2 regions of the Cytobacillus spongiae genome follow, and region 1 is predicted to be linked to the other one. Evidence: riboswitches for the same ligand, from Rfam matches in the RefSeq annotation. Region 1 holds a riboswitch; the other holds the start of a gene.
What was found. Region 1 has a riboswitch for lysine ahead of LS684_RS15765 (aspartate kinase). Riboswitches for the same ligand answer to the same signal wherever they lie in the genome.

Region 1 (4,913 bases):
GGATGGATTAACCAATTAAATAAGTTAGAAAATGTTATATCATTTTCTTACAATTATGTGACATGTTCATTTTACTCCCAACACATAAGAGCGTCAAGAAAACGTATACATAAAATCTACTATATAGAAAAAATTTTTAAAATATATTGTCATTTGTTTTTCGGAATATCATCTTTGTACAATGTCCTCTTACTTCCATTCATACAAATATATCAAAATAACATTTTTTACAAAGAGATATTATGTATGTTATTTAACGAAACGAGGATTAATTTTTGCTTAAATTGTATATAATAGAATCATAGAAAGAGGGGAGACAATTGAGTGATATTTCAACAGAGAAACAAACGATAACAGATGAATCCCATCATGTACCTGTTTTCGGATATGAATTACTTCGTGAGGTTCTAATTCCAGAACTATTAGGGAAAGAAACTTCAGAAATTTTATATTGGGCTGGCAAAAGAATAGCTCGAAAATACCCACTTCAATCAATGGAAGAAATCTTCTCCTTCTTCCAATCAGCTGGATGGGGTACGCTTGTTATCAAAAAGGAAGCGAAAAATGAGCTTGATCTTGAATTAACCAGTCGGATTATTACAGAGAGACTTAAAACAAATAACGAATGTAGTTTTCAGCTTGAAGCTGGATTTTTAGCACAACAAATGGAGCAAATGAATGGGGTCATCTCTGAAGCGTATGAACACCCTCGAAAACGCGGTGGCAAAATTATGTTTACGATCAAATGGGATAAAAAGGATGTAACTACAGACAAATAAGCCTCAATCAATCAAAAGCTTTCTTAAAGAACTTTTTCCTTTAGAAAGCTTTTGATTATTTATTTTTGAATTGTTTAGAGCTTTATCGTAGTCCCTGCTAATTCAAACGCCTCATGAAGTGTCTCCACCGCTTGAACCATCTTTGCTTCTTCAACCACTGTTGATACTTTAATTTCAGATGTACTGACCATTTTGACTTGGATTTGATTTTTTGCCAGCACATCAAACATTTCTGCGGCCACACCTGGATTTGAAATCATCCCTGACCCAACAATGGACACCTTCGCCAATCCACTTTCTGCTTCAACCCCTTGATAATTTAACAATTGTTTATTATCTTCTAAAACTTTCATCGTATCGGTTAAATCTCCACTTTTAATTGAAAAAGAAACATTCGTTGTATGCTCTTGAGTCATACTCTGAATGATGATATCCACATTAATATGATTCTTCGCTAATGTTGTAAAAATCGTAGACAGCCCTGTTAAAGAATTTGGGAGCCCAAGTACCGACACTCTCGTAATCTCATTTTCAAATGCTACCCCACGAACGACTAAATTTTGTTCCATTGACACTTCCTCCTCAATCCTAGTTCCTTCTTCTCTCTGTATACTTGATCGTACTTCTAACGGGACTTGATAATTTTTGGCAAATTCTACTGCTCGTGGATGTAATACCCCCGCTCCTAAATTAGCGAGCTCTAGCATTTCATCATATGAAACAGATAATAACTTTCGAGCTTCTTTTACATAACGTGGATCTGTTGTATAGACACCTGTGACATCTGTATAAATATCACATTTGTCTGCTTTTAATGCCGCAGCTAGTGCAACAGCAGTAGTATCTGAACCACCTCTTCCTAATGTAGAAATAGCTCCTTCTTCTGTACTCCCTTGAAAGCCTGCAACTACAACGATTCTTCCTTCATTTAGCTGTTGCTGAATACGATCTGTCTCTATGTTTAAAATACGTGCATTCCCATGAATAGATTCCGTTTGAATTCCTGCTTGCCACCCTGTGAATGAAATGGCCTCATACCCTTTTTCAATCAATGCCATCGATAATAATGAAATCGTTACTTGTTCACCTGTTGTTAGTAGCATATCCATTTCCCGCTTACTCGGTTGTGCTGACATCTCTTTCGCTAACGCTACAAGTTCATCAGTTGTTTTCCCCATAGCTGAAACGACAACCACTACACCATTTCCATTGTTCTTCTCTTCAATCACTCGATCTGCCACATGTAAGATTCTTTCTACACTCCCAACAGATGTACCGCCAAACTTTTGTACAATTAACCCCATTGTTTTCCCCACCTTTTTCAATTGCTTTGAATCTCAAATACATCAATCTCTTGGTTAATTTGACCGCCATATGTATCTCTAATAAGTGACTCAAATCAAAGCTTACCCATTATCAGGTAAGCTATCTTCCTATTTGAGTCATAAAAAAAAGCAATGAGATCCAACTGCTATCTCATTGCTTAACTGTCATTACGTAAAATAGGTACGGATACGTAAAACAGTGAGATAGCTCTCCAAGACGGTCAGTCTTGACAATTCTACATTTATTCAATGCAGAACCAGCAAAAGAAGATAATGAGTCTTCTTTCACTTCGGCAATCTCCCCTTTCAAAGTATGTCTTCGAACCTCATTGTTCTCGATACTTCTACTTTTGAAGCTTGCACCTCTACCTTCACTTTAACACTCTAAAGTGATATTCATTTAAAAGTTGAACCAATTATAGCACAGCACAATAACCATGACAATGCTATTGTTGCAATTTTCTCATAAGCTCTTCAGCTGCTCTCATAGGGATTCCTAACCCTGTAAAATCAGTTAAGCTTGCTTCCTTCATTTTTTTAATTGAACCAAATGATTTTAATAACAGCTTCTTTCGTTTCTCTCCAATTCCTTCGATATCATCTAGAACAGATTGAAAGGCATTTTTTCCTCTAAGTTGACGATGGAATGTGATAGCAAAGCGATGCACTTCATCCTGAATTCGCTGTAATAAATAAAACTCTTGGCTATTCCTTCCGAGTGACACAATTTGTAGTGGATCGCCAAACAATAGTTGTGAAGTGCGATGCTTATCATCTTTGACAAGTCCTGAAATAGGAATATTTAACCCAAGCTCATTCTCAATCACATCTCTAACAGCTTCCACATGTCCCTTTCCACCATCGATAATGATTAAATCTGGAAGTGCTAACTCTTCCTTGAGCACTCTGGTATACCTTCTTCGAACAACCTCTCTCATCGATTCATAATCATCAGGTCCTTGAACAGATTTAATTTTATATTTTCGGTATTCCTTCTTATTTGCCTTACCATCAATAAATACAACCATAGCAGAAACTGGATTAGTTCCTTGGATATTAGAGTTATCAAAAGCTTCAATCCGATGGGGGGTGTATATTCCTAGTTGACTACCAAGCTGCTCCACTGCTTTAATTGTTCGGTCTTCGTCTCGCTCAATAAGTGAAAATTTTTCTTGAAGTGCCACTTTTGCATTTTTGTAAGCCAGCTTTACAAGCTCTTTTTTTTGTCCTCGCTGAGGCTTTAACACCTTCACTTGCAGCAGCTCTTCAGCTAAGTCTGTATCAATAGAATCTGGAGCCAAAATTTCTTTTGGCTTAAAATGATTCGCTTTTGTATAAAACTGTCCTAAAAACGTTAGAATTTCTTCTTCAGGTTCCTGATAGATGGGAAACATAGACACTTCTCGTTCAATTAGCTTACCTTGTCGAACAAAGAATACTTGGACACACATCCACCCTTTATCAACCGAATACCCAAAAACATCTCGATCAATGAAATCAGCCATATTCATTTTTTGCTTTTCCATCGTCGCTTCGATATGAGCAATTTGGTCTCTATATTCCTTCGCTCTTTCAAAGTCTAGCTGTTCTGCAGCTGACATCATTTTTCCCGTCAGATCGTTTTTGATTTCTTTATAGCCACCGTTTAAAAATCTGGTAATCTCGTCTGTAAGTTCTTTATATTGGGCATCAGAAACCTCTTGAATACAAGGAGCGAGACACTGTCCCAGATGATAATATAAACAAACTCGATCGGGCAGAGTTGAGCATTTTCGAAGGGGATATATACGATCAAGCAGTTTCTTCGTTTCATTTGCAGCTTGAACATTTGGGTATGGACCAAAATATTTCCCTTTATCCCTTTTTACTTTACGCGTAGTAATTAACCGAGGGTGACGTTCCGCTGTTAATTTAATAAAAGGATAGCTTTTGTCGTCCTTTAGCATGACATTATATTTAGGGTCATATTTCTTGATTAAATTCATCTCTAATATAAGAGCCTCAATATCTGATGAGGTCATGATATATTCAAAATCCTCAATTTCACTAACTAATCGTTGCGTTTTCCCATCATGTGATCCTGTGAAATAAGAACGTACACGATTCTTTAATATTTTCGCTTTTCCAACATAGATGACCGTACCTTGGCGATCCTTCATTAAATAACAGCCAGGCTGATCTGGCAGTAGTGTTAATTTATTTCGTATATTATCGTTCATTTCATTCCACCCATTCATATAAAACAATGTTTGAATAAATTGGGTCAAAAAGCGGGTTAGAAGAAAAGGTTTGGAGTTCTTTCACTTTTCCTTCAATTTTTATTCCCTGTTGTTTGAACCCTTCCAAAACATGATTGGTAATTAAAATTCTTTGATTTTTGTTCAGAAGAATGTCACTTAGAAACAGCTGATAATCAAAAACCCGTTTATGTTTTATTGGTACATTCAAATATGAAAGAGAGCGTGTTTCTTCCCAAGTAAATAAAACCCAATCCTTCTCTAAACTTGATACGTATTCTGCAAGCTGATAAACAGCAGGCTGCTCACTTGCCTGTAGCTTTTGTAGATGATAACCAATGAATGTATGACCAACAATCCAGACGATAACCATCAAGGAAATTACTCTGCTCTTTTTTTGCAATGCCTTTATAACTAGTAAAAAAATGACCCATAAGGCAATCGGCAGGATATGTCGTGGCTTATCGATATTCTGAGCAAAAAGTGCCCATATAAAATAACAACCTGTACAAACCACTAAAAATCGATAAAAGCTAAGTGATTCTAGCTTCTCAGAACTCTTCCAGCAAATA
Region 2 (4,913 bases), 1.5 Mb from region 1:
TTCTTTTCTCAATCCGCCTCCCAATACTTCAAATTTGATAAGATGTTTTCTTCTAAAGTAAAATGGGTTTATTATAATGGAGGAAGGAAACTTCTTATGAAACAATTTTCGATTTTCGCCAGAATTGTATTGGTTATGCTCGTATTTAATGGCTTTCTTTTTTATATCGGGTTAAATATTAAGGCTTATTTAACTAGTTTTCTAGCTGTGGATTTAGCAGGAGTCTATTGGTTTGTATTTTTCCTGCTTTGTTATTCTTATTTTCTGGATCGTTTGACTCGACATTTTGCATTTTTTCGAATCGTTGGCTCGTTTATGCTTGGCTTTTTTCAATATGCGCTTGTTCTTTTTCCGGTTGCCAATTTGATCTATTTCAGTTGTCGTGCTACAGGAATCTCTGCATCTGAATCGACGTTTTGGATTGGTAGTGCGACTGTCTTCGTTCTGCTCCTTCTCTTTGCTTATGGAATGTATAATGCGTATAGTCCAACTGTAAGAGAGTATCAAATTGATGTTCCCAAACGGATGGATGGAAAGGAAACACTTCGGATTACGATGGCATCTGATATGCATTTTGGTCGTCTTTCAGGGATTGCTCATGCGAAAAGGCTAGTAAAGGAAGTAAATGAAACCAAGCCAGATGTGATTTTGCTCGCTGGGGATATTATTGACGATGAACTTACTCCTTTTCAAGAAAAGAAGATGGGCGATATATTACAGGAGCTTCATGCCCCTTTAGGAGTGTTTGGGGTGCTCGGCAATCACGAATATTATGGGGGTCAGGTGGAGGAGTTTGTAGAAGAAATGAGGCGAATTGGTATCCGCATTTTGCTTGATGAAAGTGTCTTAATCGATGATCGTTTTTATCTCGTGGGGAGAAAAGACAAGACGGACCGAGGGAGAATGTCCTATCATGCATTGACTTCTTCATTAGATCCGAGCTATCCCATCATATCCATGGACCATCAGCCGGCAGAAATTCAGCAGGCGTATGAAGCGCGTGTGGATCTTTCTTTTTCAGGACACACCCATCGTGGACAAATGGCTCCTAATCATTTAATTACGAAGCGAATTTTTGAGCTTGATTGGGGCTATTTGCAGAAAGAACAACTGCATGCATTCGTTTCATCAGGCTTTGGTTTCTGGGGGCCGCCACTTCGAATTGGGAGCCGTTCAGAAATCCTTCAGGTGGATGTAACGTTTGAATCTTGATTTGACAAAAATTTTGAATTGATGGTATAGTAATGCAAAACAAACGAATATTACACTCTCTGATAATAGAGGCGCGAGTATGAGAAGTATCTTCTTGGAGAATAATGGATTCTGTGAAAAGAAGAGAAAGGCAGATCGCCGAAACAACCAATAGCCATTCTATTGCTTGTTGGGCTAGTACTGAATAAGTGCTAGACTGTCACAATGAACATTGTGGAGAACTATTGAAGAGATGTTGATACATAATCTTCATGAATAGATTATCCATTTATTTTTGTTGACCTACCGTATGAGCATCGCTTCATACGGGTTTTTGTGTTTTTCAGAGACGTGTGGAAAAGGAGAATGAAGATATGTACAGAGTGGATACGAATGTAAAAGGCCATTTAGAAATAGCCGGGAAAAGTACAACTGATTTAGTGGAAGCTTACGGAACGCCACTTATGGTTTATGATGAAACAATGATTCGTGATAAAGCGAGGGCGTTCAGAAATGCCTTTATCGAAAGTGGTTTGAGCTTTCAGGTCGCCTATGCTAGCAAGGCATTCTTATGTAAAGAAATGGTGAGATTAGCTGATCAAGAGAACTTATCATTGGATGTGGTTTCAGGAGGAGAGTTATACACGGCTCTTGAAGCAGGGTTCCCAGCAGAACGAATCCATTTTCATGGGAATAACAAATCTGAAGATGAGCTTTCCATGGCACTTGATGCTGAGATTGGCTGCTTTGTAGTCGATAATTTTCTAGAGTTGGAACTGCTTCATGATCTAGCGAAGCAGCGTGAGCAACGGGTCAATATTTTATTAAGAGTGACACCTGGGGTGGAAGCTCATACCCATGATTATATTATGACTGGTCAGGATGACTCGAAGTTTGGCTTTGGTATTACGAATGGACAGGCGGCACAGGCAATCCAAATCGCGCTAAGAAAACCATTCTATACGGTTCTTGGAATTCACTCACATATTGGCTCACAGATTTTCGAGCTCGATGGGTTTGAAAAGGCGATTCTGGTGCTAGCTGACTTCTTGCAAGACATGCGTGCTCAATATGGCGTTATTCTACCTGTATTCAATATCGGCGGAGGCTTTGGTGTTCGCTATACAGAGGAAGATCAGCCACTTCCAATTGCTACATATGTAAAAGCCATTGCTGAAAGTGTGAAGTCTTTGTTTACTGAGCATCAATATCCGCTTCCTGAAGTGTGGATTGAGCCTGGAAGAAGCATTGTTGCAGAGGCAGGTACGACGTTGTATAAGGTCGGTTCAAAAAAAATCATACCTGATATTCGTACGTATGTAGCGATTGATGGAGGAATGACTGATAATATTCGCCCAGCTCTATATCAAGCGAAATACCATGCGATACTGGCTAACCGACCTAATGAAGAGTGCACGGAGCTTGTAAGCATTGCAGGTAAATGCTGTGAATCAGGAGACATGCTGATCTGGGATTTAAAGCTGCCGCCGACTAACTTCGGGGATATTCTCGCTGTATTTAGCACAGGTGCCTATGGGTATTCAATGGCTAATAATTATAATCGTATCCCTAGACCTGCCGTTGTTTTTGTAAAGAATGGGGAATCACGTGTCGTCATTGAGCGTGAAACTTATGCTGATTTGGTAAGACGTGACCGATAATCATCGAACATCAAGAAGACATTAGATCTTGTTAGATTTAAAGGAGACAGAAGAAATGAGACACATAATGAAAACCTATGGCTTAGCCATTACACTGCTATTATCTATTGTTATTGGTTCGATTCTTGGGCTAACGATGGGAGAGAGAGCGCAAGTATTTAAACCGCTGGGAGATATCTTTTTAAACCTGTTATTTACCATAGTTGTTCCGCTCGTATTCTTTTCTATTTCATCAGCAATAGCTAACCTCGAATCAAAAGGGCAATTTAAACGAATTATTCGAACGATGCTAATTGTGTCTCTTATTACGACAGTTGTTTCAGCTGTAATTATGATTTTTGGGGTGAAAATTTATTCCCCTACAGAAGGAATAACTATTGAACTTGAGGCTGTTGAAACCGAAGACATTCAATTAGGAGATCAAATTGTTCAGACCTTTACAGTGAACAATTTCACTGAATTATTTAAAAGGGAAAACATGCTTCCGCTTATTTTGTTTTCTGTGGCACTAGGATTTGCTACCAATCAGTTGAAGGAAAAAGCGGCTCCATTGAAAAAATTACTGCAAGCTGGAGCAGATGTTAGCATGAAGCTAGTTTCCTATATTATGTATTATGCTCCAATCGGATTAGCAGGCTATTTCGCAACGTTAGTGGGAACATTTGGAGCAAGCCTGTTGTCCTCTTATTTACGGTCATTCTTACTCTATTTAGTTGTTTCTCTTGTTTATTTTGTCGTACTGTTTACTTTATACAGCTTTATTGCAGGTGGACCAAAAGGAATCAAGACGTTCTGGAAGCATAACTTATTGCCATCAGCGACGGCGATCGGGACACAAAGCTCGGTTGCTACAATACCAGCTAACTTGGATGCAACGAAGAAAATGGGTGTTTCCAACGCTGTTAGGGAGACGGTTATTCCAATTGGTGCCTCCATACATAAAGATGGATCGGCAATGGGAGCCATTTTAAAAATTGTATTTGCTTTCGGAGTTTTAGGTATTCCATTTGAAGGGCTTAATACGTACTTAATCGCGATTATGGTGGCAATTGTAACAGCTGTCGTAATGGGAGGAATTCCAGGCGGTGGATTAATTGGGGAAATGTTTATTATTGCGGCATACGGATTGTCACCTGAGGTGCTTCCTCTACTAGCAGTTATTTCTACCATTATTGATATTCCAGCTACACTTCTGAACGCAACAGGAGATAATGCGGTAGCAGTCCTTGTTGAACGGTTTACAAAGAAAAAAGGGGAAGAAGCAGCCCCAGAGTTTGCTGAAGCTTAAGGAATGAAAAGAGATGAGTATGTTCATCTCTTTTTTCATTATATTTAAACGGTTAGAGAGCTACGAAAGCCTCTCGCAGAATAGTAGGAATCTGCCCCGTTGTGATAGACAAACACATGACCAAAACGATAATCGCAAAAAAGGGCACCGCCGAGCTCTCTTATATCCGAAGGAGTTTGGATCCAGCTCGATGTTTTCTTGTCAAATATATCGAGTAGTTGGAGCGCCCGATACTGCTCTTCAGTAAGTATGTCTACACCCATCGAAGCTGCCATCTCCATGGCGCTATTTCCAGGTTTGTTCTTTTTTCTTTCTTCTAGCGCTTTCCTGTCGTAACAAACACTTCTACGGCCGTCAGGGCTTTCCGGGGAACAGTCGCAGAATCGGTATTCGTCCGTTTGATTATTATAATCCACAACATCCGGCTCACCACCAGTTCGCTCCATTTGTTGGAGTGACCATAATTTATCAGGGTGAGCTTCCAGTTTAGCCACAATTTTTCCCCATTCAAGGCCAATATGACGATGCATATTTTGTTCAAAGCGAGATTTCAATAACTCGAGCAACTCTTCACGTTGCTCCTGAGAAAGCTCTTTCATATCCATGTTTTTTCGCTCCTTTTATCCATTAATCGTGTCGTATAATTGTTTGAAATGGTGCTGGTCATGCTCAGCTAATCCTTTACAGTACTCGTAGAAGGACAGGGTCCTAGTTCCAATGGTGAAGCTATTCTCCCACTGCTTATCAGCTACGTCAGCTAATGCTTGATATAA

Region 2: another riboswitch for lysine. It lies ahead of lysA (diaminopimelate decarboxylase); the one in region 1 lies ahead of LS684_RS15765 (aspartate kinase).

Annotation. Positions count from the first base shown of each region.
Region 1 covers NZ_CP089997.1:3,113,024-3,117,936, forward strand. The annotation lists gene LS684_RS15760 (YslB family protein) at 321-779, shown strand; gene LS684_RS15765 (aspartate kinase) at 854-2,083, opposite strand; lysine riboswitch at 2,302-2,480, opposite strand; gene uvrC (excinuclease ABC subunit UvrC) at 2,551-4,323, opposite strand; gene LS684_RS15780 (nucleoporin-interacting protein) at 4,325-4,913, opposite strand, start outside.
Region 2 covers NZ_CP089997.1:524,945-529,857, forward strand. The annotation lists gene LS684_RS02780 (metallophosphoesterase) at 97-1,212, shown strand; lysine riboswitch at 1,271-1,444, shown strand; gene lysA (diaminopimelate decarboxylase) at 1,566-2,852, shown strand; gene LS684_RS02790 (dicarboxylate/amino acid:cation symporter) at 2,920-4,140, shown strand; gene LS684_RS02795 (DUF4256 domain-containing protein) at 4,185-4,745, opposite strand; gene LS684_RS02800 (DinB family protein) at 4,761-4,913, opposite strand, start outside.